DNA from 2 places in the Methylosinus trichosporium OB3b genome. Region 2 is predicted to be linked to the other one. Evidence: predicted binding sites of a transcription regulator. Region 2 holds the regulator's gene; the other holds the start of a gene.
The links. Region 2 encodes PhoB, which activates phosphate uptake and scavenging genes when phosphate is short. Its sites were predicted from a motif close to TGTCATNNANCTGTCAT; they were not measured.
Positions count from the first base shown of each region.

Region 1: the regulator PhoB is predicted to act here: its motif matches at 6,731-6,747, upstream of pstS (phosphate ABC transporter substrate-binding protein PstS).

Region 1 covers NZ_CP023737.1:1,411,427-1,422,455, forward strand. The annotation lists gene CQW49_RS06740 (alpha-ketoacid dehydrogenase subunit beta) at 174-1,157, shown strand; gene CQW49_RS06745 (dihydrolipoamide acetyltransferase family protein) at 1,154-2,263, shown strand; gene CQW49_RS06750 (AAA family ATPase) at 2,575-3,762, opposite strand; gene CQW49_RS06755 (META domain-containing protein) at 3,780-4,253, opposite strand; gene CQW49_RS06760 (2-hydroxyacid dehydrogenase) at 4,348-5,343, opposite strand; gene CQW49_RS06765 (SH3 domain-containing protein) at 5,581-6,123, shown strand; gene irrA (iron response transcriptional regulator IrrA) at 6,143-6,601, opposite strand; gene pstS (phosphate ABC transporter substrate-binding protein PstS) at 6,813-7,856, shown strand; gene CQW49_RS06780 (HlyC/CorC family transporter) at 8,020-9,324, opposite strand; gene aroB (3-dehydroquinate synthase) at 9,329-11,029, opposite strand, start outside.
Region 2 covers NZ_CP023737.1:3,339,920-3,350,948, reverse strand. The annotation lists gene CQW49_RS16040 (patatin-like phospholipase family protein) at 15-887, shown strand; gene CQW49_RS16035 (nucleoside deaminase) at 872-1,312, opposite strand; gene CQW49_RS16030 (VOC family protein) at 1,381-1,806, opposite strand; gene CQW49_RS16025 (small ribosomal subunit Rsm22 family protein) at 1,817-2,818, opposite strand; gene leuC (3-isopropylmalate dehydratase large subunit) at 2,968-4,377, shown strand; gene CQW49_RS16015 (metallopeptidase family protein) at 4,381-4,803, shown strand; gene thrS (threonine--tRNA ligase) at 4,941-6,872, opposite strand; gene CQW49_RS16005 (multicopper oxidase domain-containing protein) at 7,068-7,379, shown strand; gene CQW49_RS26115 (Spy/CpxP family protein refolding chaperone) at 7,406-8,188, shown strand; gene CQW49_RS15995 (outer membrane protein) at 8,296-8,928, shown strand; gene phoB (phosphate regulon transcriptional regulator PhoB) at 8,942-9,685, opposite strand; gene phoU (phosphate signaling complex protein PhoU) at 9,682-10,404, opposite strand; gene pstB (phosphate ABC transporter ATP-binding protein PstB) at 10,438-11,029, opposite strand, start outside.

The DNA of each region.
Region 1 (11,029 bases), 1.9 Mb from region 2:
AGCGCAAACGACAACCGTCACGCGGCTGCTGGATTGCTTCGTCGCTGCGCTCCTCGCAATGACGGGCGGCCCAGCCGTCATTGCGAGCGCAGCGAAGCAATCCAGAGCCGTGGGGCGACTCCTTCATCGCTTCAGCGCTGCTCCCGTCACAATGAGCGTCGAAGGAGCGCGCCATGGCTGAGCTCACACTCGTCGAAGCCGTCAATCGCGCGCTCGCGCATGAGCTCGAGCATGACTCCGCCGTGCTGCTGCTCGGCGAGGATATCGGCGTCAATGGCGGCGTGTTCCGCGCGACGCTCGGATTGCAGCAGCGCTTCGGATGCGAGCGCGTCATCGACACGCCGCTCGCCGAAGCGGCCATCGCCGGCGCGGCGATAGGCATGGCGGCGATGGGCTTGAAGCCCGTCGTCGAGATTCAATTCAGCGGCTTCCTCTATCCGGCGATGGATCAGCTGATCAATCACGCTTCACGCCTGCGCCATCGCACGCGCGGACGCCTCACCTGCCCCATGGTGCTGCGCGCGCCCAATGGCGGCGGCATTCATGCGCCCGAGCATCATTCGGAAAGTCCCGAGGCGATGCTCGCGCATGTGCCGGGGCTGCGCGTCGTCATCCCCTCCTCTCCGTCACGCGCTTATGGTCTGCTGCTGGCGGCGATACGCGATCCCGATCCGGTCGTCTTCCTCGAGCCGACGCGGCTCTATCGTCTGTTCAAGCAGGAGGTCGCCGACGACGGCGAGGCGCTGCCGCTCGACGCCTGCTTCATCTCGCGCGAAGGGCGCGACGCGACGCTCGTCGCCTGGGGCGGCATGCTTCACGAGGCGCTCGCCGCCGCGGATCGACTCGCCGAAGATGGAATCGATTGCGAGGTCATCGACGTCGCGACATTGAAGCCGCTCGACGGCGAAACCATTCTGCGCTCGGTGGAGAAGACCGGCCGCTGCGTCATCGTGCAGGAGGCGGCGCGCACCAGCGGCTTCGGCGCCGAGATCGCCGCGCTGCTGGCCGAGCGCGCGCTCTATTTTCTGCTCGCGCCGGTGAAGCGTGTGACCGGCTATGACGTCGTCATTCCGCTGGCGCGGCTCGAGCACCAATATTTGCCGAGCGTCGACCGCATCGCCGCCGCGGTCCGCGAGACGATGGAGGCGTCCGCATGAACATCTTTCGTCTTCCCGATCTCGGCGAAGGATTGCAGGAGGCCGAGCTCGTCCAATGGCATGTCGCCCCGGGCCAGGAGGTCGCGGCCGATCAGCCGCTCGTCTCGGTCGAAACGGCGAAGGCGGTCGTGGAGATTCCGTCGCCGCAGGCGGGACGAATTGAAAAGCTGTTCGCCGAGGCGGGCGAGATCGTGCGCATCGGCGGGCCGCTGATCGGCTTCGTCGGCGCGCGCGACGAGAGCGCCGACAAGGGCACTGTGGTCGGCGCGATGGAAACCAGCGGGCGCGTGCTGCAGGAGGGCGCCGCCGGCGTCGATCATGGCGTCGCCGGCGTGCGCGCGACGCCCGCGGTGCGCGCGCTGGCGCGGCGTCTCGAGGTCGATCTCGGCATCGTCACGCCGTCGGGGCCCGACGGCGTCATCACCGCGAGCGATGTGCAGCGCGTCGCGCGAATCTTGTCCGAGACCGAGCCGGCCGAGCCGCTGCGCGGCTTTCGCCGCGCCATGGCGCAGAACATGGCGCTGGCGCAAGCGGAGGTCGCAGCCGCGACGGTCGTCGACGACGCGGATATCGAGGACTGGGCGCAGGGAACGGATACGACACTGCGGCTCATCCGCGCGCTCGTGTGCGGCTGCCGCGCAGAGCCCGCGCTCAACGCCTGGTTCGAATCGCATGCGCTGGCGCGGCGCGTGCTGAAGCGCGTCGATCTCGGCATCGCCGTCGATTCGGGTGAAGGGGGACTGTTCGTGCCGGTGCTGCGCAATGTCGCCGAGCGCGATCCGGCCGATCTGCGCGACGGGCTGAACCGCATGCGCGCCGATATCGAATCGCGCGCCATTCCGCCGGAGGAATTGCGCGGCGCGACCATCACCCTCTCCAATTTCGGCATGATCGCGGGGCGCTACGCCGCCCCGGTGGTGCTGCCGCCGACGGTGGCGATCCTCGGCGCCGGCCGCGTGCGCCGCGCCGCCGTGCCCGATGGCGAACGCATCGTCGCGCGGCGGCTGCTTCCGCTGAGCCTCACCTTCGACCATCGCGTGGTCACCGGCGGCGAAGCGGCGCGGTTTCTGCGCGCTGTGATCGACGATCTGGCGCTGGCGGCGTGAAGGAGCGCGGTCTTCCTTCTCCCGCGAGCGAGGAGAGGGGCGCCCGGCGCCGAGCTATTCTCCCGGCAGTCTCGGGCTCGTCGAGCGACAACCGCGGCGCCGCCGCCTCCTCTCCCCGCTCGCGAAACCGCTCGCGGGGAGAGGTGAGGTGAGGGGCGAGGCGGGTAGGCGCGATGGAGAGACGCCGCGAGCCCTCCCGGGCCCCTCTCCGTACCTCTCCCCGCAAGCGGGGAGAGGAGGCGGCCGGCGCCGAGCAATTCTCCCGGCACACTTTGGCTCTTCCGGCAAAGACCGCGGCGTCTCCGCTTCGCTCAGCGTTTCGGCCACTCCCAGCGCGGGCGTGAATCCAGCGCTCCTTTGACGCGCGTCTCGCCGAAATCCTTCTCGAGCTCGATCAGCTTCGCGTCGCGGACCTCGCTCAGCAACTCGACGAGCCGGCGATCATGCGTCACCACGATCGTCTGCGAGTGGCGCGAGGCGCGCTCGACGAGACGCGCCAGCGGCGCGATCAGATCGGCATGCAGGCTCGTCTCCGGCTCGTTGAGCACCAGCAGCTCCGGCGGCCGCGGCGACAGCAGCGCGGCGACCAAAATCAGATAACGCAATGTTCCGTCCGAAAGCTCGCTCGTCTCCAGCGCTCGCAGCAGGCCGTGCTGATGCATCGCGATCTTGAACCAGCCATCCGTGTCGATGACCTCGATCGCGGCGCCGGGAAAGGCGTCGTCGATCGCATCGTCCAATCCGCGCTTATCGCCGATCACGCGAATCGTCTCCAGCGCCGCAGCGAGATCGGCGCCGTCGTCGGCGAGCGCCGGCGTGTGGGTGCCGACCTGGGGACGCCGGCACGGCGCGTCGGAATCGGTGCGGAAATGATCGTAAAAGCGCCAGGAGCGCAGCTTCTGGCGCACGGCCGCCATTTCCGGCGCGTCGCGGGGGTCGGAGAATTCCGTCATCATGCTCTCGAAGCCCGCCAGCGTCTCCGGCAGCGGCTCCAGCGCGCCTGTCGGACCGGCGCAGCGCAGCGACGGACCGCGCCGGTCGACGAGCAGAGCGGATTGTCGATAGGCCGGACCCGCCCAGATGCATTCGCGCTTGATGACCGGATCGAGCGCGAAGGAGCCCGCTGGTTGCGACGGAAAGCCCAGATCGATGCAATAGCCGAAATCCTCTGCGCCGAAGCCGAGCTTGAGGCTCACAGCCTCGCGGCGCACGGTTCCCTGCACCGGATGCGCGCCGGCCCGCACGCTACGGCCGATCCGCTCCGGCCCGGCCCAGAGCGTCGAGCGCAGCCCGCCTTCGCGCGCGAGCGAAGCGACGAGTCCTCCCTGCGCGGTCTGCGCCAGCAGACGCAAGGCGCGATAGAGGCTCGATTTGCCGCTGCCGTTCGGCCCGGTGACGATGTTGAGGCGCTCGAGAGGAACGACGAGGTCGTGAAGCGAGCGATAACCGGCGATGGCGAGGACGGAGAGGGTCGGCACGGCTCCCCGTCCGGCGCCCATGCCCTCCTCCCAGAGAATCAGAGCGAGCGCGAAAAACGCAGCACGCCGCCCTTGGAGCCCTTGAGGATGAGGTCAGAGCCCTGCGTGTCCCAGAACGGGCCGGAGAGCATGACCTGCCAGAAATCGCGCTCGATCGCCTGCAGCGCCGGATCGCATTTCGCATCGGCGACGGCCGGCATCGCCTTCGGCCCCAGCCGATTGGCGCCGACGATGAACACGCCCGACCAGGATTTGCAGCCCGAAAAGCCCGAGCCGCGCATCGTCGAATCGATGCGGATCCAGATGTCGGCCGACGGAGCCTTGCCGTTGATGTCCTGAAGATTGAAAATATGATTATGCGGGAACGGCTTATAGGTGAGGACCTGCTCCTGCTGCGGCTCGCCCCCCTCCTCCTTCGGCTTGGCCGCCTCGCGCTTGCCCTTCGCTTGCGCGGTCGCGAGCAGAGCCGACGCCGAAAGGCCGATGACGAGGGCGGTCAGAATTTTGTTCATTCCTCGATCCTTCTTCCCGAATCGCTGATCCGCAAGCTGCGTGTCGGATATGGCTTTTTTTTGCGAATCGCCGCGCGCGCCGAAATTCGGCGGCTCACAACATGCTGGGCAGGACTCGGTCGGGCGGGCGATGCCCGTCCATGAAGGTCTTGATGTTGATGATGACCTTCTCCCCCATGTCCACCCGGCCCTCATTGGTGGCCGAGCCCATATGCGGCAGCAGCGTCACCTTGCCGGATTTGGCGAGCTTCAACAGCTTGGGGGAGACGGCGGGCTCGTGCTCGAACACATCGAGCCCCGCGCCGGAAATTTCTTCCGCCTCGAGCATGCGGATCAGCGCATTCTCGTCGACAATCTCGCCGCGCGCCGTGTTGACCAGAATGGCGTGCGGGCGCAATTGCTTGAGCCTTCGGGCGGAGAGCAGGTGATAGGTCGCCGGCGTATGCGGGCAGTGGATCGACAATATGTCGATGCGCGCCAGCATCTGGTCGAGCGATTCCCAATAAGTCGCCTCGATCTGGTCCTCGATCTCGGCCGGCAGGCGGCGGCGATTGTGGTAATGGATCGACAGGCCGAAAGCCGCGGCGCGGCGCGCCAGCGCCTGGCCGATCCGGCCCATGCCGACGATGCCGAGCCTCTTGCCGGTGATGCGATGGCCGAGCATCCAGGTCGGCGACCAGCCGGACCAGCCGCCGTCCGGAATGGTGCGCGCGCCCTCGACCAGCCGGCGCGCCACGGCGAGGATCAGCGCCATTGTGAGATCGGCGGTGTCCTCGGTGAGGACGCCCGGCGTGTTGGTGACGGTGATCGACCGCCGCAGCGCCGAGGCGACGTCGATATGGTCGACGCCATTGCCGAAATTGGCGATGAGCTTCAATTGGTCGCCGGCCTGGCCGATGAGGCCGGAATCGATCCGGTCGGTGATGGTCGGCACCAGCACATCCGCGGTGCGCACGGCTTCGACGAGCTCCTCGCGCGTCGCCGGACGGTCCGACACATTGAGCCGCGTGTCGAATAATTCGCACATGCGCGTCTCGATCACCTCGGGGAGCCGACGTGTCACCACGACGAGCGGCTTCTTTTTCGCCATCTTCCCCTTCGTCCTCCCGCCTCGCTCGACTATGTTGCCGCCGCTGCGCGGCGCATCACGGCCGAGCTTTGGGAGCGATGAACCGTCTCTTCAACCTGGCCTTAACGACGATGGATGAAAAGACCTGTTCGCCGCCCGCGCCGCCTTCCCTCCAAGCTTCCTATCAGATGGCGGGACAAAGACAAGACGACGCGTCGCCCGGCCGATGGGACGCCTTCGCTGAGGACAACGCAGACCATGCCCGAATCGCCGACTTTCCGCCCACGAAACGCCGAGCCGGGCTCGCTCCTCGCCGTCCTCTCGCTCGCCGCCGCGCTGCTCTTTGCGGGCGCGGCCCCGGCGCAGCAGCAGATCGGCCCGGTCTCCGGCCTCGCGCTGCCGCGATTCGTCAGCCTCAAATCGGACCGGGTCAATCTCCACGAGGGGCCGAGCAAGGAGCATCCGACCCTCTGGGTCTATGAGCGCGCCGGCCTGCCGGTGGAGATCACCGCAGAATTCGAGACATGGCGCAAGATTCGCGATTCCGAGGGGACGGAGGGGTGGGTGCTGCACTCGCTGCTCTCCGGCCGCCGCACGGCGCTGGTCGCCCCGTGGAAGAAGGAGCCCGCGCTCGCCTACGCCCGCGACCGCTCGACCCCCCTCGCCCGGCTGTCGCCCGGCGTCGTCGCCAATCTGCGCCTTTGCGACGGCTCGTGGTGCCGCGTCTCTGGCGACGGATTCGACGGCTATGTCCACCAGGAGAATTTGTGGGGCGTGTATCCGGGCGAGAAGATCGATTGAGGTTCTGCAGGGAGAGCCCTCAGCCTCGCCGCCGCTGGTCCTTCACCAATCGCACCACCACATCGACTCGGGCGATTCGCATCCCCGGCGGCGGCGCGGGCAAATTCACCACATCGATCTCGGCCCCGGGAATATCCACCAGAGCGTCGCCATCCTCGATGAGGAAGTGATGATGCTCGCTGACATTGGTGTCGAAATAGACGCGCGCGCCATCGACCGCGATCTCGCGCAGGAGGCCGATGTCGGTGAGCTGGTGCAGCGTGTTGTAGACGGTGGCGAGAGAGACCGGCAGAGCGGCGGCGCGCGCCTCCTCATAGAGCTTCTCGGCCGTCACATGGCGATGGCCGCCGCGGAACAGCAGCTCGCCCAGCGCCACGCGCTGGCGCGTCGGCCGCATGCCGGCGGCGATGAGTCGCCCGCGCAAGCTGCGCGCCGCGTCCCGCGCGCGCTCCTCGGCTGTCCGCATTTCGTCCTGCATCGCCCCGCGATCCCGCTCCGTCCCTGCCGCCTTGTTGATTAGAATAGGAAAGCTCACGGAAAAGAACAATTTTTTTCTCGGCGCCCGGAGGCTTGGCAGCTCGCCCGAGGTCGTGAGACAAGCAGCTGTGTGACGAAGAGATGACAGCGACGCGGCCATTGGCGGCGCCTGCCGCCTCGCTCGGGTCGCTCGCAAAAGATGAGACGCTTGCATGCATATTTATGGTTTTGCCCGGGGCGCGACGCTCGCGGCGGCGGTTCTCGTCGCCGCTCCCGCCCTCGCCTATGACATCTCCGGCGCCGGCGCGACCTTTCCCTTGCCGGTCTATGCGCGATGGGCGCAGAGCTACAGCAAGGAAACCGGCGATCGGGTCAATTATCAGTCGATCGGCTCCGGCGGCGGCATTCGCCAGGTGAAGGCGCGCACGGTCACCTTCGGCGCCTCGGACCAGCCGCTCACCGCCGCCGAGCTGGAGGCGGCCGGGCTCATCCAATGGCCGCAGGTGGCGGGCGGCGTCGTCGCCATCGTCAATCTCGACGGACTGAAAGCCGGCGACCTCGTTCTCGACGGGCCGACGCTGGCGCGCATCTATCTCGGCGAGATCGCGCGCTGGGACGATGCGGCGATCGCCGCGCTCAATCCGAAATCGAAGCTGCCGGCGCAGCCGATCGTCGTCGTGCATCGCTCCGACGGATCGGGCACGACCTTCTGCTTCACCGATTATCTTTCGCACGCCTCAGCGAAGTGGAAGGAGACGGTCGGCGAGAATGTCGCGGTGGACTGGCCGCTCGGCATGGGCGCCAAGGGCAATGAGGGCGTCGCCAATAATGTCGCCACCGCCAAGGGCGCGATCGGCTATGTCGAGTTCGCCTATGCGAAGCAGAGCGGCTCCACCGTCGTTCACATGGTCAATCACGACGGCAGGGTGGTGGCGCCGAGCAAGGAGAGCTTTCGCGCCGCCGCGGACAACGCCGATTGGGCGCATGCGCCGGGCTTCTTTCGCCTGCTGACCGATCAGCCCGGCGCGCAGTCCTGGCCGATCGCCGCCGCGACCTTCATCCTGCTGCCGAAGACGCCGAAGGATGCGGAGGCGGCGCGAGTGGCGCTGAAATTCTTCGATTGGGCCTTCGTCAAAGGCGGCGCGGCGGCGGAGGAGCTCGACTATGAGCCGATGCCCTCCTCGGTGATCGCGTTGATCCGCAAGAGCTGGAGCGAGAATTTGAAGGACGCGGAGGGGAAGCCGCTAGTCCGTTAGGAGTCGGAGGAATTGCTCGGCGCTGGCCGCTTGCGGAGCGGGCCCGGAGAAGGCTCGCAGCGTCTCCATCACGCCAACCCGCCTCGCCCCTCACCTCACCCCGCGAGCGGGGAGAAGAGGCGGAGGCGCCGCGGTCATTGCTGGAGGCGCGCCGAGGCTCGCCTCACTCCGGCGGCTTCGCCTCCGCCGGCGTCACCTTCAGCACGGTGATGCGATTGCGCATCTTGCGCATGACCTCGAAGCGGAAATTGTGGAAGTTGAACACTTGGCCCGCTTCCGGGATCGCCGCCGCCTCGTGAATGACGAGGCCGGCGATCGTCGTCGCCTCCTCGTCCGGCAGGCTCCATTCCATCACGCGGTTGAGATCGCGCACCGGCACGGCGCCGTCGACCAGCACCGAGCCGTCCGGCTGCGGACGCACGCCCTGCATGGCGAGATCGTGCTCGTCCCTGATGTCGCCGACGATCTCCTCTAAGATATCCTCGAGCGTCACGAGCCCCATCACCTCGCCATATTCGTCGACGACCAGCGCGAAATGCGTCTTGCGCTTCAAGAACGCCTGCAGCTGATCCTCGAGCGAGGTCGACTCCGGCACGAACCAGGGCTCGAGCGCGATGTCGTCGATGTCGAGCTTGGAGAAATCGGCATTCACCGCATCGAGCGCGCGCAATAAATCCTTGGAATGGATGACGCCGATGAAATTATCCGGCCGATCGCGCCACAGGGGCATGCGCGTGAAGGGCGAGGCCAGCACCTCGCGCACGATCTCGTCGGGCGGAAGATCGGCGTCGATCGTGCGCATCTTGGTGCGATGGATCATCACATCGCCGACATGCAGAATCTGCAGATCGAGAACGCCGCCGAACATGTCGCGCCAATTGCGCTCGACCGTGCCCTCCTCGTGCAGAATGTCGACGGCGCTCTTCAGCTCGTCATAGGGCGACAGCAGCGTGCGGCCATGGCCGATCTCGACCCCGAACAGCTTCAGCACCGCGCGCACGAAGGCCTCGACCGCGATGAGCAGCGGGCCGAACACGGCGACGAACACATTGATGACGCGCGCGACGCGCAGCGACAGGCGATCGGGGTGGTTGATCGCCACCGTCTTCGGCAGCACCTCGGCGAACACCAGCAGCAGCACCGTCATGATGATGGTGGCGTAGATCGCGCCGCTCTCGCCGGTGAGATAGACGAGCACGCTGGTGGTGAAGGCGGAGCCGCCGATATTGACCAGCGTGCTGCCGAGCAGCAGCGCCGCGATCATGCGATTGCGCTGGCGCAGCAGGCGATTGACCAGCCTCGCCCGCGCGTCGCCCTCCTTCTCCAGCGCATGCATATGCGCATGAGAGGCCGCGGTCAGCGCCGTCTCCGAGGCCGAGAAGAAAGCCGACAGCAGCACGCAGGCCAGCACGATGGCCGAGGCGAGCCAGATGTCGATGTCGAGTCCTGTGTCGGCGCCGCCGTGCATGATCCTACTCGCGCGCCATCTCGTCCTTGAGGAAGCTGCGCGCGGCGTCCACATCGACGCCCTTGGCGACGAAGGAGCGGCCGATGCCGCGCAGCAGAACGAAGGTGAGAGCGCCCTTCTCGACCTTCTTGTCCTGGAACATGGCGTCGAGCACCGAATCGGCGTCGGCGCGCCAGCCGGGAATGTCGCGAATGCGCGTCGGCAGGCCGACGCGCGTCAGATGACGCTCGACGCGCTCGGCCTCCTGCAGGCTGCACATGCCGAGCCGCGCCGAGAAGCGCAGCGCGCAGACGAGGCCGATGGCGACGCCCTCGCCATGCACCAGCCGCGCGCTGTCGTAATGCACCAGCCGTTCGAAGGCATGACCGAAGGTGTGGCCGAGATTGAGCAGCGCGCGGTCGCCCTGCTCGGTCTCGTCGCGGGCGACGATCTTCGCCTTGGCGCGGCAGCTCACCGAAATGGCCTCCACGCGCGCGGCGCGGTCGGCGAAGACGGCCGAGGCGTTGCTCTCCAGCCATTCGAAGAAGAAGAAATCGTCGATGAGTCCGTATTTGACGATCTCGGCGTAGCCGGCGCGGAACTCGCGCAGCGGCAATGTGGCGAGCGCGTCGACATCGGCCAGCACCAGCGACGGCTGATAGAAGGCGCCGACGAGATTCTTGCCCTGCGCGGTGTTGATGCCGGTCTTGCCGCCGACCGAGGAATCGACCTGGGCCAGCAGCGTCGTCGGAATCTGCACGAAGCGCGATCCGCGCCGCACGCTCGCCGCGGCGAAGCCGGCGAGATCGCCGACGACGCCGCCGCCGAGCGCGACGACGACGTCGCGCCGCTCGATCCTCGCCTCGAGAATCTGCTCGCAGACGCTCTGGAACACCGGGAAGGATTTGGAGCCTTCGCCCGGCTCGACGACGATCACGCTCGAGCGAATGCCGCGCGCCTCCAGGCTGTGGCGCAGCACCGGCAGCTGCAGCCGCGCGACATTGCCATCGGTGACGATGGCGCAGGCCGCGCCCGGGGCGACGCGGGCGATATGGTCGCCCGCCTGATCGAGCAGGCCGGCGCCGATGACGATGTCATAGGCTCGGTCGCCGAGGCCGACCGGAACCGTCTGCGGCTCGATGGCGCGCGGCGGCGGCCGCGAGGTCATGAAGCGAGCGAGATCCGCCGTCGAGGCCGCATTCTCCGGCTCTCCCTTCGCCCAGCCATAGAGAGCCGCCAAAGTCTCCTCCACCATCACCTCATGCGCGACATCGCGCGACAGCACGGCGATATCCGCCTGCCGATAGACCGGATAGCGCTCGTCCATCAGCCGGCGCAACACGGCCGCGGGATCGCTGGTCTGCAGCAGCGGACGATCGCCCTTGCGACGCACGCGGCGCAGCAGAACGTCATGGGCGGCGTCGAACCAGAGAGAGAGGCCACGCTCCCTGATTCGCTCGCGCGTGCCTTCGTCCATGAAGGCGCCGCCGCCGGTCGCCAGAATGCAGGGCTCGCCGGCGAGCAGCCGCGCGATCACGCGCCGCTCGCAGTCGCGGAAATGCGCCTCGCCATATTTGGCGAAAATATCGGGGATCGACATGCCCGCCGCAGCGGCGACGATCTCCGCGTCCGCGTCCTTGAACGGCAGGGAGAGCCGCTGCGCGAGACGCTGGCCGATCGAGGTCTTGCCGGAGCCCATCATGCCGACGAGCACGATCGAGCGGCC
Region 2 (11,029 bases):
GTTCATCGTCACCCATGGAACAAAAGACGGGAAACGCCTTCGGCTTCAGCGTTGCTGTGGCGCTCGGCGGCGGCGGCGCGCGCGGTCTCGCCCATATCGCCGTGCTCGAGGCGCTCGACGAATTGGGCGTGCGCCCCTGCGCCATCGCCGGCTCCTCCATCGGCGCCATCGTCGGCGCGGCCTATGCCGCGGGCTTTTCCGGCTCCGACCTACGTCTCCATGCGGAGGAAATGTTCCGCAACCGCATGCGGCTCGCACGCCGCCTCTTGCGCTCGCGGGCGCGCCGACGCGTGCGAACCTTCTCCGATTTCGCGCATCCGGCGCTGCTCGACGCCGAGCGTTTTCTCGAGGCCTTCTGGCCGCCGGGGATTCCCACGACCTTCGAGGAGCTGCCGATTCCCTTCCTCGCCGTCGCGACGGATTTTCGCCTGCGGCGCGAGGCGGTCGTCTCCTCCGGCCCGCTGCGGCCGGCGGTCGCCGGCTCCATGGCGATTCCGGGCCTCGTGCGGCCGGTCGCCTATGGCGACAGCTATCTCATCGACGGCGGCCTCGTGAATCCGCTCCCCTATAATCACCTCGTCGGACTCGCCGACATCATCGTCGCGGTCGATGTTTCGGGTTCGAGCAATGGGCGCGAGCGTGGCCGGCCGCCCTCCCCTTTCGAGACGATCATCGTCGCCAGCCAGATCATGATGAACGCCATCAGCGCCCGCATGCTGGCGGAGCAGCCGCCGGATGTGCTGATCTCGCCGGCCGTACGGCAATATCTCGCGCTCGATCTGTTCAAGGCCAAGCATATCTTCGCCGCCGGCGACGCCTGCCGCGAGGAGGTGGCGCTGGGGCTGCGGCGCGCGGCCACGCGGCTCCAGCTTCAGCGCCTCGCCTGAAAGAAGGCGCGCAGCAGCTCGGCCGCCTCGCGCTCGCGCAGGCCGCCATAGACCTCCGGCGCATGGTGGCAGGTCTTCTGCGAGAACACGCGCGCGCCATGCTCGACGCCGCCGCCCTTGGGATCTTCCGCGCCGAAATAGAGCCGGCGGATGCGCGCGAAGGAGATCGCCGCCGCGCACATGGCGCAGGGCTCGAGCGTCACATAGAGATCGCAATCCGTCAGCCGCTCCGTCCGCAGCGTCGCACAGGCGGCGCGAATAGCGAGCATTTCCGCATGGGCGGTGGGATCGCGGTCGCGCAGCGTGCGATTGCCGGCGACAGCAATAATCGCGCCATTGCGGACGATCGTGGCGCCGACCGGAACCTCGTCCGCGGCGAAGGCGGCGCGGGCGGCGTCGAAGGCGGCGGAGAGCGGATCGGTCACGAAGTCGTCTTGCGGTGTTTCGAGAATGCGAGCCTGAAGGCTCGCGGTCCAAGTCCCGGCTCCTCTCGTCAGCTCGACGGCGAGCCGTCGAGCGGCGCGTTCAATATCCATCTATGGCCGAACGGGTCGCGCAGCGCGGCGTAGCGCGTGCCCCAGAAGGAGTTGGTCGGCTGCGTCTCGATCTTGGCGCCGAGCTGGCCGGCGCGGGCGACGATGTCGTCGACCTCCTTGGCCCGGTCATATTCGAGGCTGATCGACACCGTCACCTGCTCGCCGGGCAGCGGTGGGCGGGCGTGGCCGAGCTCGGGGAAAACATCGGCCAGCATCACCGAGCCGCCGTTGATGGCAAGCTCGCAATGGGCGATGCGCAGCCCGTCGACCGAGGGCATCAGCGCGCGCTGCTTGGCGCCGAAAGCGGCGGTGTAGAAGGCGATCGCGCCGGCGGCCGGCGTGACGGTGAGATAGGGCGCGACCCTCGGGCGCTGCGTGGTCATCTGTGCATGCTCATGGCTCGGCCGTTTCCTCGGGGGCGAGCGCGTCGCCCCAGCCCTTTTTCTTTATAGGACCGAATCTGCGCTTATCGCGCTTTTCGACCACAGCTTCGTCGATTCCCGCCCGCGAGCAAAGCTTTATCCTTAATCCATGCTTGAGGGCCGCCGGCCGCGCCAGCGCCCGCGCCGCGGCGGGCGCCCCCGGCAGGCTCGCGCGCGCGGCGACGAGATAGGCGAATTTCTCGTCCTCGAAGGGCGCATCGGCGCCTTTGGCGAGCTTGTGATCGCGCGAGCGCGCGAGCCGCACTGAAAAATGACACCAGTCCGGCGGCGCGATCGGACAGGGCGCCTCATGCGGACAGGGCGCGAATATGCGCGCGCCGGCGGCGACGAGCCGCGCCCGCGCCGTCATCAGCCGGCGCCAGTCGCGCGGCGTTCCCGGCTCGACCATGATGAGCGCGCCGTCGCAGGCCGCGAAGGCGGCGTCGACGACCGAAGGGAGCGCCTCCTCTGCAATCTCGGTCAACGCATAGCTCGCGACGACGAGATCGAAACGCTCCGCGGGCGGGGAGGCGAGATCGGCCTCGACGAGCCGCGCCCGCGCCAGCGCGCCGACGCCGCTCTCGCCGAGCCGCCTCGCCATGTCGAGAAAGGCGCGGCTGCGGTCGAGAAGGGTCGTCTCCTCGATGTCCGGCCAGGCTTCGCGCGCGGCGAGGCTCGCGGTCCCGAGGCCGGCGCCGAGATCGAGCAGGCGGCGCGGCCGAAAATCCGGAGCCTGCTCGGCGAGCCGGCCGAGCGCGTCGATGGTCGCGGCATAGGTCGCCGGCAGGCGCGTCAGCGCATAGGCGAGCGCATCCGTCTCATCCGCTATCGCCTGCGCCGTGCGCCCTTGGGCCCGATAGATCGCCGAGATGCGCGCCGCGCGCTCGGCCAATTCCTTACGCGAGCGCTGATCCATGAGGCGCGCCACGGCCGCCGCGAGATCGGCCGGGAGCGTCGTCGAAAACCCTGTCACGTCGGTTGAGCCTCCCGCTTCGGCGTCGCCGAGATTAGATATTCCAAGCCGCCCCTGTTGCGGGTAGAACCGGACCCGACAATGGACGAATTCGCATGAGGCCGGAACCGCCGAGGCGCCGGCCTCCCGCGTCGCGAGGATTGAGACAAATGGCCGAACGCCCGCGCACCCTCTACGACAAGATCTGGGACGACCACCTCGTCCACGAGCAGGAGGACGGCGCGTGCCTCATTTATATCGACCGCCATCTCGTCCATGAGGTGACGAGCCCGCAAGCTTTCGAAGGCCTGCGCGTCTCCGGCCGCAAGGTCCGCTCGCCCGAGCGCACGCTCGCCGTCGTCGATCACAATGTGCCGACCACCGATCGCTCCAAGCCAATCGAGGACCCCGAGAGCAAGGCGCAGGTCGAGCAGCTCGCCATCAACGCCGCCGAGTTCGGCGTCGAATATTACAACGAGCATGACGCGCGCCAGGGCGTCGTCCATATCGTCGGCCCCGAGCAGGGCTTCACTCTGCCGGGCTCGACCATCGTCTGCGGCGACAGCCACACCTCGACGCATGGCGCTTTCGGCGCGCTCGCTCATGGCATCGGCACCTCGGAGGTCGAGCATGTGCTCGCCACCCAGACACTGATCCAGAAGAAGGCCGCCAACATGCTGGTGCGCGTCGACGGCAGGCTGGCCGAGGGCGCGACCGCCAAGGACATCATCCTGGCCATCATCGGCGAGATCGGCACGGCCGGCGGCACCGGCCATGTGATCGAATATGCGGGCGAGGCGATCCGCGACCTCTCGATCGAGGGCCGCATGACCGTCTGCAACATGTCGATCGAGGGCGGCGCGCGCGCCGGCCTCGTCGCGCCGGACGAGAAGACCTACGCCTATCTGCGCGGGCGGCCCAAGGCCCCGCAGGGAGAAATGTTCGACGCCGCCTGCCGTTACTGGGACAGCCTGCGCAGCGACGAAGGCGCGCATTACGACCGCATCATCACGCTCGACGCCGCGAGCCTGCCGCCGACGCTGACCTGGGGCACCTCGCCCGAGGATGTGGCGCCGATCACCGGCGCCGTGCCGACGCCGGACAGCGTCGCCAATCCGGCCAAGCGCGCCGCCATCGCCCGGGCGCTCGACTATATGGGCCTGAAGGGCGGCGAAAAACTGACCGACATCGCCATCGACCGCGTCTTCATCGGCTCCTGCACCAATGGCCGCATCGAGGATCTGCGCGCCGCCGCGGCGATGATCGCCGGCAAGAAGGTGAGCGAACGCGTCAACGCCATGGTCGTGCCGGGCTCGGGCCTCGTCAAGGCGCAGGCCGAGGCCGAGGGGCTGGACAAGATCTTCCTCGCCGCCGGCTTCGAATGGCGCGAGCCCGGATGCTCCATGTGCCTCGCGATGAACCCGGATCGCCTCGCTCCCGGCGAGCGCTGCGCCTCGACCTCGAACCGTAATTTCGAGGGCCGCCAGGGCTATAAGGGCCGCACCCATCTCGTCTCGCCGGCGATGGCGGCGGCGGCGGCGATCGCCGGACATTTCGTCGATGTGCGCAGCTGGAGATAGGCCATGGCATCGCTCGACGACAATGCTCTCGCCGATTTGCGGGCTCCGACCCTCGAGGATCTCGAGGTGCTGGCGGACGCCGCCTTCGCCGCGCTGCCGTCGCGCTTCACGCGCCTTTGCGAAGGGCTGGTGATCCATGTCGAGGATTTCCCGGAAGAGGAGGTCCTCGAGGAGATGGAGTGCGAGACCGAGTTCGATCTCTTAGGCCTCTTCCGCGGCCAGGGCCTCGCGCAACGAGACGCGGAGCCGCGCACCGGCGAGGCTCCCAATATGATCTGGCTCTACCGCCGCCCGATCCTCGATTTTTGGGCGGACGGCGAGAACACGCTGCAGGAGGTGATCACTCACGTTCTCGTGCACGAGATCGGCCACCATTTCGGCCTCTCGGACGAGGATATGGAGGAGATCGAGCAGAAGGCGGGGTGAGCGAGGCGAAAAAAGGAAGGGCGCTCTACGACTTCCAATATCGTCGTGACGGCGCGGGCCCTCATCCGACCTCGCTTCGCGAGGCCACCTTCTCCCGCGGCGGAGCGGGAGAAGGGATCACCCGACATTCTCGCCCCTTATTCCTTCACATCCGGCGGCGTCGCCTCCTCCGCCAGCGCGGCCAGCGCATCGGCGAGGGTCGCGGAGCTTTGCGCCTGCGAGCCGAGCCGGCGGATCGAGACCGTGTGCTCGGCCGCCTCCTTCTTGCCGACGACGAGAAGCACCGGGACCTTGGCGAGCGAATGCTCGCGGACCTTATAGGTGATCTTCTCATTGCGCAGATCGAGATCGACCGCGAGGCCGACATTGCGCGCCTCCGCCGCCACTTCATAGGCATAATCGTCCGCATCTTGCGTGATGGTGCAGACGACGATCTGCAACGGCGACAGCCATAGGGGCAGATGGCCGGCGTAATGCTCGATCAGAATGCCTGTGAAGCGCTCCAGCGAGCCGAACATGGCGCGATGAATCATCACCGGCGTCTTCTTCTCGCTGTCCGAGCCGATGTAGAAGGCGCCGAATCGGCCCGGCAGGTTGAAGTCGACCTGCGTCGTGCCGCATTGCCATTCGCGGCCGATGGCGTCGCGCAGAGTATATTCGAGCTTCGGGCCGTAGAAGGCGCCCTCGCCCGGATTGACGCCGGTCTTCAGGCCGCGCGCCTTCAGCTCGTCGAGCACCTTGTAGAGCGCCGCCTCGGCCTTGGCCCAGGCTTCGTCGGAGCCGACATGCTTCTCCGGCCGCGTGGAGAGCTTCACCACGACGTCGTCGAAGCCGAAGTCACGATAGATCGTCAGGATGAGGTCGTTGATCTTCAACGCCTCCTCCATGATCTGATCCTCATTGCAGAAGATATGCGCATCGTCCTGCGTGAAGGCGCGCACGCGCATCATGCCGTGCAACGCGCCGGACGGCTCATAGCGATGCACAATGCCGAATTCTGCGATCTTCACCGGCAGGTCGCGGTACGACTTCAGCCCGTTCTTGAAGATCTGCACATGGCCGGGGCAGTTCATCGGCTTCAGCGCGAAGATGCGTTCGTCCTCGGTCTTGGTGAGGAACATGTTCTCGCGATAGGTCTGCCAATGACCCGACGTCTCCCACAAGGCGCGGTCGAGCACCTGCGGCGTGTTCACCTCTTTGTAGCCTGCGGCCTTCTGGCGCCGGCGCATATAGGAGACGAGCGACTGGAACAGCGCCCAGCCCTTCTCGTGCCAGAAGATCGTGCCCGGCCCCTCCTCCTGGAAATGAAACAGGTCCATCTCGCGGCCGAGGCGGCGATGGTCGCGCCGCTCCGCTTCCTCGAGCCGATGCAGATAGGCGTCCAGCTCCTCCTGCTTGGCGAAGGCGGTTCCATAGATGCGCGAGAGCATCGGGTTGTTGTGGTCGCCGCGCCAATAGGCGCCGGCCACCTTCATCAGCTTGAAGGCGGTTCCGACCTTGCCGATCGACGGCAAATGCGGGCCGCGGCAGAGGTCGAGCCAATGGCCCTGGCGATAGATTTTCAAATCTTCGCCGCCGGGAATGCTCTCAATCAGCTCGCGCTTGAAGGCCTCGCCCCTGGCGGTGAAGAATGTCTTGGCCTGATCGCGCGTCCACACTTCTTTCGTGATCGCGGCGTCGCGCGCGACGATCTCGCGCATCTTCTTCTCGATCGCCGGCAGATCGTCCGGCGTGAACGGCTCGGAGCGATAGAAGTCGTAATAGAAGCCGTTCTCGATCACCGGGCCGATGGTGACCTGCGTGCCGGGGAACAGCTCCTGCACCGCTTCGGCGAGCAGATGCGCGCAATCATGGCGAATGAGCTCCAGCGCGCGCGGGTCCTCTCTGCCGACGAACTCGATTTTCGCGTCGCGGTCGATGGGGTCGGCGAGGTCGCGCAGCTCTCCGTCGAGCGCCATGGCCACGGTGCGCTTGGCGAGGGAAGGGGAGATGCTCTTGGCGATGTCGAGGCCGGAGACGCCCGGCTCGAATTGACGGGACGCCCCGTCGGGGAAAGTCACGGCGATCATGATCGTCTCCTTTGCGCCCACTCGCCGATACGAATCGGCGTAAGTCGCGAAGATCGGGCAAGGCCCGAACGGCGCCTGATTAAGAGCAGACGCCGCGCTTGGCAATGAAAAAGGGCCGGAGACACCCGCCGCGCTGGGGCAAGATGCCACAGTCAAAGACACGGCTCCCGACGCTTAAATCACAGACTGACGCTGTTGAAACGAGCTCGCGCTCGCCGGAGTTCAGTCCATGACGCAAGGTTCCGCCCCCTCTCGCCGCCGCTTCCTGCTCCAGGCCGGAGCGGGAGCGGCGGCGCTGGGGCTGCCCGGCGCGACGCAGGCGATGCAGGGCATGCGCGACATCCCACGCCGCGCGCCCAATCGGGCGTCGCCGGGCTTTCATCCCGATGTCGAGATCGAGCTCGTCTGCCGGTCCGCATCGCCGAGCCGTCCGAACGCTTCACGTATCGCTGTCACATCCTCGAGCACGAGGACATGGAGATGATGCGCGAGTTCCAGGTGGAATGAGGCAATTGCAAAAAAGGGAGGACGATATGAGGACGATCTCGAAATGGACTGTGGCGACCGCGACTCTGCTGCTGGCCCTCGGCGGAGCGGCGTCGGCGCAGCAATGGCAATCCACGCCGCCGAGCGGCGGCGCCGACCATGGCATGTCCGGCCATGAGCAGAGCGGCGGCGAGAGCCATGGCGGCGAGAGCCATGGCGGCATGAACCACGGCGGCATGGATCACGGCGGCATGGATCACGGCAAGGGCGGCGGCGGGGGCATGGGCGGAATGGGGGGAATGGGCGGCATGGGCGGAATGGGAGGAATGGGTCATGGCGGAATGAGCCATGGCGGCATGGGTGGCGGCGGCATGGACCATGGCGGCATGGACCATGGCGACTCGGCCAAAGCCGCCGAGGGCGAGGGACATGACAAGCACGGCGGCATGGTGATGAAGCGCCTGTGCGGTCCCGCGGACCATGTCGAGGGGCGGCTCGCCTATCTTAAGGCAGAGCTGCAATTGACCGACGCCCAGGCGCCGCAATGGAATGCCTTCGCCGACGCCTATCGCGCGGCCGGCCAGAAGACCGCGCAATTCTGCGCCGCCGCGAAGGACCATAAGATGACGGGCGGCGTGCTGGAGCAGCTAGAAATGATGGAGCGTAATATGAGCGCTCATCTCGATCAGGTTCGCGCCATCAGAACGGCGGTGGAGCCGCTGTTCGCAACGTTGACCGACGAGCAGAAGAAGGCCGCCGAGGAGGCCATGACAGGCGTGATGGAAATCGGCATGGGCGGCAAAGGTGGAATGGGAGGCATGAAACACTAGAGCTAGAGATCGCCCCTATCGAGAAACATTCCGGACACTCCTCGACAAATTCGAGAGACACGCTTCGGCGACAAGCGGTGTCTCGGCTTCGGGAGAGGACTCTGCGAATGAGGAAAACCGTTTCAGCACTGGCGTCGACCTTCGTGCTTCTCGCCGGCGACGTGCGCGCCGCCGATCTCCCGCCGCAGGCCACGGTGTTCGGGGGAGCGCGGCCCGCTTACGCATGGAGCGGTGTCTACGCCGGTCTGAACCTCGGCGCCGGGCTGTCGGCGTCGGGTCTCGACCGCAGCGGCATCCTCGGCGGCGGGCAGCTCGGTTACAATTACCGGCTCGGCCCGCTGTTCGTCGTCGGTCTCGAGACGGATTTTCAGGGAACGAGCCTCGGCGGCGACAGCGGCCGGTACGGTTTCCCCTCGCCGAGGTTCGACTGGTTCGGCACGGCGCGCGGCCGCGTCGGCGTCCTGCCTTTCAGCGATCATCTCCTCTTCTTTGGAACCGGCGGCTACGCCTATGGCCATGACGGCGACCGCATGCACGACGGCTGGACCGCGGGCGGCGGCCTCGAATGGGCCTTCGCGCGCGATTGGTCGGTCAAGGCGGAATATCTCTACACCGATTTCGGGGCTGGCGGACAGCCCCGTTTCCCCGCGCCGCGACGCGTCGACGATTTCCACTTCATGCGCGCCGGCGTGAACTATCACTTCGACCTGCTCTCGACGCAGGCCGAATTCGTCCACTGAGCTGCTTCGCCGCTCAGCCTCGCCCGAAGGTCTCGTCGAAGGAATAGCCCGTTCCGCGCACGGTGCGGATCGGGTCCTTCTCGCGGCCGCGGATGATCGCCTTGCGCAACCGGCCGACATGCACGTCGACAGTGCGCTCGTCGATCTCGGCCGAGAGACCCCAGACGCTGTCGAGCAGCTGCGCGCGGGAAAAGACGCGGCCGGGCTTCTCCATCAGATATTCGAGCAGCCGAAACTCGGTCGGCCCGAGATGAATCTCGCGGCCCGCCCGCTTCACCCGGCGCGTCTCGCGATCGAGGTCGATGTCGCCGGCGACCAGCCGCGTCGCGACCCGCTCCGGCCGCGCGCGGCGCAGCAGCGCATGCACGCGCGCCATCAGCTCCGGCGTCGAGAACGGCTTCACCACATAATCGTCGGCGCCGACCGAGAGGCCCCGCACGCGCTCGTTCTCGTCGCCGCGCGCGGTCAGCATGATGACCGGCATGGTGCGCGTGTCGTCGCGCGCGCGAAGGCGCCGGCAGATCTCGAGGCCGGAGACGCCCGGCAGCATCCAATCGAGGATGACGAGATCGGGCAGCGATTCGGACAAGCGAATCTCCGCCTCGTCGCCACGCTCGACATGCTCGACCTGAAAGCCCTCCGACTCGAGATTATAGGCGAGCAGAAGGGCGAGCGCCGCCTCGTCCTCGACGACGAGAATGCGCGGCGCCCGGTCGTTCGGCGTCTCGCGCGACGCCGAGACGCGGACTTCGTTCATGGCGTCTGCTCTTTCGTGTCATCGGACGGCGTCGCCGGCCTGCCGCCCTTGGGCCGTTCGGTCGGCATGGATTCGCCGGTGACGAGATAGACGATCGTCTCCGCCACATTGGTGGTGTGATCGCCGATCCGCTCGATATTCTTCGAGCAGAACAGGAGATGCGTGCAGAAGGAGATGTTGCGCGGATCCTCCATCATGAAGGTGAGAAGATCGCGGAACACCGAGTCCTCGAGCGCGTCGAGCTCCACGTCATTGGCCCACACCGCCTTGGCGCGCTCGACGTCGCGCTGCGCATAGGCGTCGAGCACGTCCTTGAGCTGCAACGAGGCGACCTCCGCCATCGTCTTCAGCCCGATGATGGCGCGCGGCACGCGCGCCTCGGCCAATATCTTCACCGTGCGCTTGGCGATGCTCTTGGCGAGGTCGCCGACGCGCTCGAGATCAGCGGCGATGCGCATCGCCGCGATGCACTCGCGCAGATCGACGGCGAGCGGCTGCCGCCGCGCGATGGTGAGGATGGCGCTCTCTTCGATCTCACGCTGCAGCGCGTCGAGCCGCGTGTCGGTGGCGACGACGCGGTGCGCGAGCTCGGTGTCGAAATTGGCGAGGGCGTCCATCGCCTCGCCCAGCATTTTCTCGGCGATGCCGCCCATCTCGGCGATCCGGCGGCCGAGCGCCTCGAGATCCCGGTCGTAGGAACTGACGATATGTTCGCTCATGGTCTCGTCCTCATGCGCCGCGCGGCGCGCGCGTCAGCCGAAACGGCCGGTGATATAGTCTTGCGTCTTCTTGCTCTGCGGCGCGGTGAACAGAGTGTTGGTCTCGCCGAATTCGACGAGGTCGCCGAGATACATGAAGGCGGTGAAATCCGAGACGCGCGCCGCCTGCTGCATGTTGTGGGTGACGATGGCGATCGTGTAGCGCTCCGACAATTCGTCGATCAGCTCCTCGACCTTCGCGGTGGAGATCGGATCGAGCGCCGAGCAGGGCTCGTCGAACAGGATCACCTCCGGGTGGATGGCGACGGTGCGGGCGATGCACAATCGCTGCTGCTGGCCGCCCGAGAGGCCGAGGCCGCTCGAATTGAGCTTGTCGCGCACCTCGTCCCACAGCGCCGCGCCGCGCAGCGCCGCCTCGACGCGTCCGTCGAGCTCGCTGCGCGAGAGCTTCTCATAGAGACGGATGCCGAAAGCGATATTGTCGTAGATCGACATCGGGAACGGCGTCGGCTTCTGGAACACCATGCCGACGCGCGAGCGCAGGAGATTGAGGTCGACGCTCGGGTCGAGAATATTCTCACCGTCGAGCAGCACCTCGCCCTCGGCGCGCTGCCTGGGATAGAGG